Armatimonas rosea: one gene and its partner. The protein of the gene in region 2 interacts with the protein of the main gene of each other region in a pairwise test. Links are inferred from orthologs where the notes say so. Each region holds a gene or a part of one and is shown on either strand. Other genes may lie near its edges.

Evidence for each region.
Region 1: the proteins of rlmN (region 2) and ftsZ interact in binary tests that used the Escherichia coli proteins (3 or more experiments, as listed by UniProt). The link is inferred for Armatimonas rosea from one-to-one orthologs.

What each region holds. Positions count from the first base shown.
Region 1 is NZ_JACHGW010000001.1:1,604,192-1,607,490, reverse strand. Bases 30-3,014 are described here. They hold ftsZ (cell division protein FtsZ), read left to right. Parts: upstream 30-920; coding sequence 921-2,108; downstream 2,109-3,014. Other genes in these bases: HNQ39_RS07450 (glycosyl hydrolase), read right to left, coding at 2,157-3,014; ftsA (cell division protein FtsA), read left to right, coding at 30-783. Outside these bases: more of ftsA, read left to right, coding at 1-29; more of HNQ39_RS07450, read right to left, coding at 3,015-3,299. UniProt on the Escherichia coli protein: Essential cell division protein that forms a contractile ring structure (Z ring) at the future cell division site. The regulation of the ring assembly controls the timing and the location of cell division.
Region 2 is NZ_JACHGW010000004.1:37,610-40,770, reverse strand. Bases 242-3,088 are described here. They hold rlmN (dual-specificity RNA methyltransferase RlmN), read right to left. Parts: upstream 2,295-3,088; coding sequence 1,188-2,294; downstream 242-1,187. Other genes in these bases: HNQ39_RS19540 (ATP-dependent DNA helicase), read right to left, coding at 2,951-3,088; HNQ39_RS19545 (hypothetical protein), read right to left, coding at 2,465-2,923; HNQ39_RS19555 (NYN domain-containing protein), read right to left, coding at 242-1,191. In the rest of the region: more of HNQ39_RS19555, read right to left, coding at 1-241; more of HNQ39_RS19540, read right to left, coding at 3,089-3,161.

The DNA of each region.
Region 1 (3,299 bases), on a different replicon or contig from region 2:
ATGTGTGGGACGCGCCTTGAGGTAGACACGCATATTGTCACGGGGGCATCGGCCTTGCTACGCAATGTCACTGCCTGTGTCGAGAAAGCGGGGCTGGCAATCGAGGAGCTGATCCTGGAGCCCATGGCCTCCGGCGAGGCCGTTCTCCTGCCGGCGGAGCGGGAGCTGGGGGTCGCCTTGCTCGATATCGGCGGCGGGACCACCGATATCGCGCTCTTCCGGCAGGGCGAGATCTGCCACTCCGGGGTCGTGCCCGTGGGGGGCGAGCTGGTCACCCGCGATGTCGCCGCGTTCTTGCGGACATCGCTGGAGGAGGCGGAGCGGATCAAGTGCGCCTCGGGCTGCGCCCAGCCCGAGGCACTCTCCCCGGAGGAGACCCTGCCCTATGTCCTCCTGGGCAGCGATGGACAGGGACAGGCGGCGCGTCGTGAGCTCGCGGAGGTGATCGAGGCGCGCTGTGTGGAGCAGATGCAGCTGGTTCGCAAGGAGCTCTTGCGGAGCAATCTCTTCGATGCCCTACCGGCGGGTGTCGTGCTCTGTGGCGGCGGGGCGCTCTTACCGGGGCTGGTGCCCCTCACGGAAAAAGTGCTGGGAATGCCGGTCCGGCTCGGCTGTGTCCGAGCCGCAAGCGCTCAGGCAGCGGGCCTGGCACCGCCGAGCTTTGCGACGGCGTTTGGGCTGATACAATGGGGAGCAAAACGGGTCACACCGAAACAAACTCGCCGCCCCCGGGGAATCCTGGCGCGGCTGAGCGCTTTGTTGCCACAGCGACGGAGCGCTTGATAGAATTTACACAATACAAACAACTGTTTTGAAGGACACTTAATCAGGAAGAAGGAACCTAAAACAAAGTTTCCTTAATCATTTGTTCAAGGTGTTAATCGGGCAAGAGGCAATCAATGGAAGGACGGGGTAGCGGGATGAGTAATACGACACTGGACCCGTTTGCGCGAATCAAAGTGATCGGCGTAGGCGGCGGCGGACAGAACGCGGTCAATCGCATGATCGAGGCAGGACTGGCAGGGGTCGAGTTCTGGGCGATGAACACCGATATTCAGGTGCTCAAGACAACAGCGGCAGAGAACACGATGCAGCTGGGTGTGCGCCTGACCAATGGACTCGGCGCAGGCGGTGATCCCGAGATCGGGCGAGCGAGCGCGGAGGAGAGCAAGTCGGAGATCCAGCGGGCGCTGGATGGAGCCGACATGGTCTTTATTACGGCAGGCATGGGCGGCGGCACCGGGACGGGTGCGGCGGCCGTGATCGCCGAGGTGGCAAAGGACATGGGCATCTTGACCGTGGCCGTGGTCACCAAGCCGTTTCGTTTTGAGGGGCCACGGCGTGCACGCCTGGCCGAAGAGGGAATCGATCGGCTCAAGGGCAATGTGGACACGGTGATCGTGATCCCCAACGACCGCTTGCTCAATGTGGTTGAGAAGCGTGCGACCCTAGTCGAGGCATTCAAAGAGGCCGACGAGGTCCTGCGCCAGGGTGTGGCGGGTATCTCCGATATCATCACCATCCCGGGCCTGATCAATGTCGACTTCGCCGATGTCAAGACCGTCATGCGGGATGCAGGGACAGCCTTGATGGGAATCGGCTTTGCCGAGGGCGATCATCGCGCGATCGAGGCCGCACAGGCTGCGGTGAACTCTCCGCTCCTGGAGACCGAGATCTCGGGCGCACGTGCCGTCCTGGTCAATGTCACCGCAGGACCGGACCTCACCCTTGCCGAGGTCTACGAGGCCGCCGACCTGATCCGCGAGAAGACCGATGCCGAGGATGCTAATATCATCTTTGGTACCGTGGTCGATGCGCGCCTGCAGGGAGCGGTGCGAATCACGGTTCTGGCGACCGGCTTCCAGAACAGCGGCGGTGCGAAGAAGCCCAGCGTCTCGGCAACCAGCACCACCCCGATGCCTAGCCCGGCGCGTGTGGAGACCATCTTCTCCCGTGGCAATAGCAACGACACCCCTGCAGCGGCCCCTGCCCCTGTCGGTGTCGCGGCCGATCCTCACGAGGATGGTGGCACGGCGCCGCAGAAGGCTCCCGCTGCTACCGTAGCGACCGATATGCTAGATATCCCCACCTTCCTCCGCCGGCGCTGAGTCCGGCCCAACGGCCCCCTCCCCCTAAGCTGGGCGAGGGGGCTGTTTTTATTTCAGGGTCACCGGCCCGAGGAGCCCGCTGGGAGTCACGGGCCAGCCACTGGCATCGAAGTGCTTGTAGTCCGCATTGACAAAGTTGATGTCGTAGAAGTTCTGCCAGACCACCCCACGCCGGTCCAGGTCTCGAATCCGGTTCATCGCGCGGCTCGCGACCTCGATCTCCAGCACATTGCCCGTGGGCTTGGTCACCTCAATCTCCAGAGTAAACGGCGCGAGGATCACGGTTCCGAGCTCTTTCCCGTTGAGCCGCACCGCTGCACTCTCACAGACCATTCCTAGGTCCAGGGTATAGCGCCCCGGCGCGACATCAAAGACCGTCGTGTAGCGTGCCGTCCCCGAGAACGCCTCGTACGCCGCCCCCTGCTCGGTCCAAGAGCCAAGCTTCTCGCAGGAAAACGGCGGCGGCAGAGCGGGGCCGCCTTCGAGGAAGACCACCTCCCAGCCTGACACCCCCACCGTTTTACCTCCCCCCGCCGCTGAGACGGCGACCCGGGTACCTTCTGGGTGCGGCAATCGCTCGTTCCTCACTGCGAAGGGGGAGGTTAGGATAGCCGAGGCCTTGGGGGCGAGCTCGTGGCTGCCTTCGCCGCCGGTGAGGGGGTTGAGGCAGCGGCCCACGCTACTTGGGAGGGAGACGTTTTTGTCTGTGGGGTTGACCACGAAGCGCACGGTCTTGCCGTCGAGGGTCCGGCGCACGACGCTGAGGCCTAGGTCGGCGAGGGCTTCCCGCTTTGCGCCGGCTTGGGTGAGGGCGGCCTCCAGCTCGGCGTGGGGCATGGGGCGCAGGCCGCGCTTGGCGGCTTCGAGCTTGGCGCGGCGCTCGGGGAGCCTGCCGTTGCCGGGAACATCGCTGGGGAGCGCGTCCACGAAGAAAACCGGGATCGCGAGCCGCTTGAGCCGCGCCAGAGTCTCGGGCGGGAGGTGCGTCGTCTTAGGAACGACTACGGCCTTGTAGCGCGCCGGGAGCTTCTTGGCGAGCATGCGGTCCGAGACAAAGTCAAACTGCCAGCCCCGGTCAAAGAGCTCCTGGGCGAGCGGCCCGATGCTCTGCTTCTCCAGCCACCCACGCTGGTGGACCGTGAGCTTCTCGATGCGGCCTTTTTGGGAGTGCAGGAGGTCGTGGTAGGGCCA
Region 2 (3,161 bases):
CGCGTCGGCAAGGGGCGGGTTGGTGCCGCGGAGCTCCTGAAGCCCGGCGCGGACCCGCGTAATCAGCACCACCTCGCCTTCGTCGATTGCCTTGACCAACTGACGCGCCGTCACACTGGCCGCGCGCTTCGACGCCGTGGGGAGCGCGACCGGCTCATCGGGGGAGAGCTTGGTGACACTCGGGCTGGGCAAGAGGTTCGGGTAGCGCCCCCCGACTGTCTCCAGCGCGGTAAGCAGGCACCGGTAGCCCGTCGGCTCGGTGAGGCGCTGGCGAGCCAGGCTCCGGCCCAGTGCCTCCAGCTCGCCGCGCCGCTCTGCTAGGGCGAGGAGCCGCTGGAGCAGGGCGCGCTCCGCAGTGCTTGGCTTGGGGCGAGGAAAGGCGCGGAGCAGGGTCTCGGCGGCATCGAGCACACGCCCGGCACTCAGATACGCCTCCGTGGCGACCCGAAACTGCTCCGGTGCATCGGTAGCCCCTAAACTCCCCAGCGCCATGGCATAGACTCCCTGCACACCGGCACGCGCCGCAACCGGGAGGTCCTTATCCGAGAGAAGCTCCCGGCAGAGCCCCAAGACGCTCGCATCGTGGCCGCGCAGCAGCAGGCGGTTGAGGGCATCAGGCATCCACTCAGCCTTGTCGTCCGGTGGGACGATTGGTGGTGGTGTGGGTGGTGTGGGTGGCGCGACAACCACGGCAGCGACCGGCTCGGGGGCCTTGCGCCGCAGTTCCCGCTCCAAGCGCACCTCGACAGCCTCCCGTGCCCTACGCTCGCTGTCACGCTCCGTGAGGGCGGCATCGCGCTCTTTCTCCAGTTGCGCGAGTCGAAGCGCCTGCTCGGCAAGGAGCGCTTCCTTGGCCTTGAGCGCAGCACGCTGCTCTTTTAGCTTCGTCTGCAGCTTCTCCGACGGCTCCACGCTCGGCTCGGCCTTGGCTTGCGTCGGTGGCGGCAGGGGTTTCGGCTTGGCTTCGACCGGCTCTGGTGCCTCCTGGCTCTGGAGTGCCTCGGCGAGCTTGGGGTTCTTGGGAAGCGCCTCGGCGAGCCGGCGCAGGACGACCGGGTTCTTGAGGGTCTCCGGGCCAGGCCGGAAGCCCGTGCTGATCTGCGCGGTCAGGCCTGGCTCGGACTTGAGCAGGCGATTTATCTCTTTGGTAGGGAGAGTGGCGAGCTTCTCACGCCACTCATCGGCGGTCATGCGGCCTGCTCCGGGTCTGAGATCACGTCGGCGACCGGGGTCTGGAAGAGAGGAAGCGGGCGCATGGCGGAGCCGGGCTTGAGGGCGGAGCGCTTGAGCTGCCCACACGCCGCAGCGATCCGGTGGCCCTTTTCGTAGCGCTGGGTGATGGTAACCCCGTACGATGCCACGATCTCTCGGAAGAGCCGCGCTGCCTCGGGGGTGGGGCGCTGGTAGCGGGCGGCGACATCGGTGGAGTTGTAGGGAATGGTGTTCACGGCGCAGAGCGGCTGGCGCTTGAGGAGCTCGCCGAGCTCGTGGGCCTCCTTCTCCGTGTCGTTGATGCCGGCCATGAGGACATACTCAAACGTGATGCGCCGCTTGGTGGTGTTCACATAGTCGCGGCAAGCCTCCATCAGACGACCAATCGGGTACTTCTCATTGAGCGGCACGAGCTCGGAGCGCAGGGCGTTGTTGGGCGCGTGGAGCGAGACCGCAAGCGTGATAGGCAGGTCCTCTTGGGCGAGCTTCTCCATCCCCGGCACCACCCCGACTGTCGAGACCGTCATGTTTCGGTACGAGAGCCCGACCTCGTCGTGGAGCACCTTGAGGGCCTTGAGGACATTGGGGAGGTTGATGAGCGGCTCGCCCATGCCCATGAGCACGAGGTGCGAGATGCGCTGCTCGGGGTGCTTGGCCTGCATGAAGAGGAGCTGATCGACAATCTCCCCTGCGGTCAGGTTGCGTGCCAGCCCCTCGGTGCCGGTGGCGCAGAACGAGCAGGCCATCGGGCAGCCCACCTGCGACGAAACACACACCGACGTCCGATCATCGTAGGGGAGATAGACCGCCTCGATCACCTCACTATCTTGCAGGTTCAGGAGATACTTCTCCGTGCCGTCCGGGGCGCTCTGTACACTGCGCTCGGTGCAGGGTCCGATAACGGTCTCCGCTGCCAGCTGCTCGCGCAGAGCCTTGGGCAGGTCGGTGAAGGCATCGAAGTCGCGGGCGAAGCGGGTGTAGATGCCCTTGGCAAGCTGCTTGCCCCGGTAGCCCGGAAGTCCTTTTTGAGTGAGGAGAGCGGTGAGTTCTGCGGTGTCGAGTCCGACAAGGGTGGGAGTCATGCCCTTAGATTATCATGCCGGAGTAGATCATCCGGTAAGCCAGGACGGAGATCGTCCGGCTATAGGGCGCTTCGCGCCGCCTCGCTCCGCTCGGAATTTTACCGACGAGGGACGAGGAGGCGGCGCGAAGCGCCCCATAGCCCCGAGGTTTACCGTCGGGGGCGAGGTATTTATAGTGTAGGCTGGCCTTCCTTCGAGAGGAAGTAACCATTGGAGAGGTCATCTTCCCGGATCATGAGGATCTTCTTATCATCAAAATACCCTCGGTTCATGTAGTGGATGGTGAGGGGCTGGTACTTCTCGAACGTTGCAGACACCTGAGGGTACTTTCCCTCGCAAGACCAATAGACTCCCTCAGAGACCTCGACCCCATCCATGCCGTCACCTTGCCCGGTGAAAATCATCCAATGGGAAGAGCTTTTGTAGAGAGATTTCCCATCGCGAGTGAACTCCTGAACCAACGTCCCATCGCCCTTGAAGGTAAACGTCTCATTGCCGCCAAAGTACGAACCTTGCCAAACGCCGATAATGTCTTCAGGTTTTAAGTGCTCAGGCTCCTGTTTGAGGCTGTAGTTACAGCGAAGGACAAGAGCCGTAACGGCGAGAAGGACAAGGAAGCGTTTTCGCATGACTACGCTAGATCATGGCCCAAACCCCTACTTGCCTGTAGGAGCCGCGCTGGCGCTGTCACTTGGGACTGGGACGAAGAACTGTGCGACCGCGCTGATTTGATCGGTGCGGGGGCAGGGGGGCAGGGCGTCGAGGAGCTTGCGGCCGTACGCCTTGCTCCAGAGCCGGGCGTCTAGGATCGCGACCACGCCGCGGTCGGTGGTGGTGCGCAGGAGGCGCCCGAAGCCCTGCTTGAGG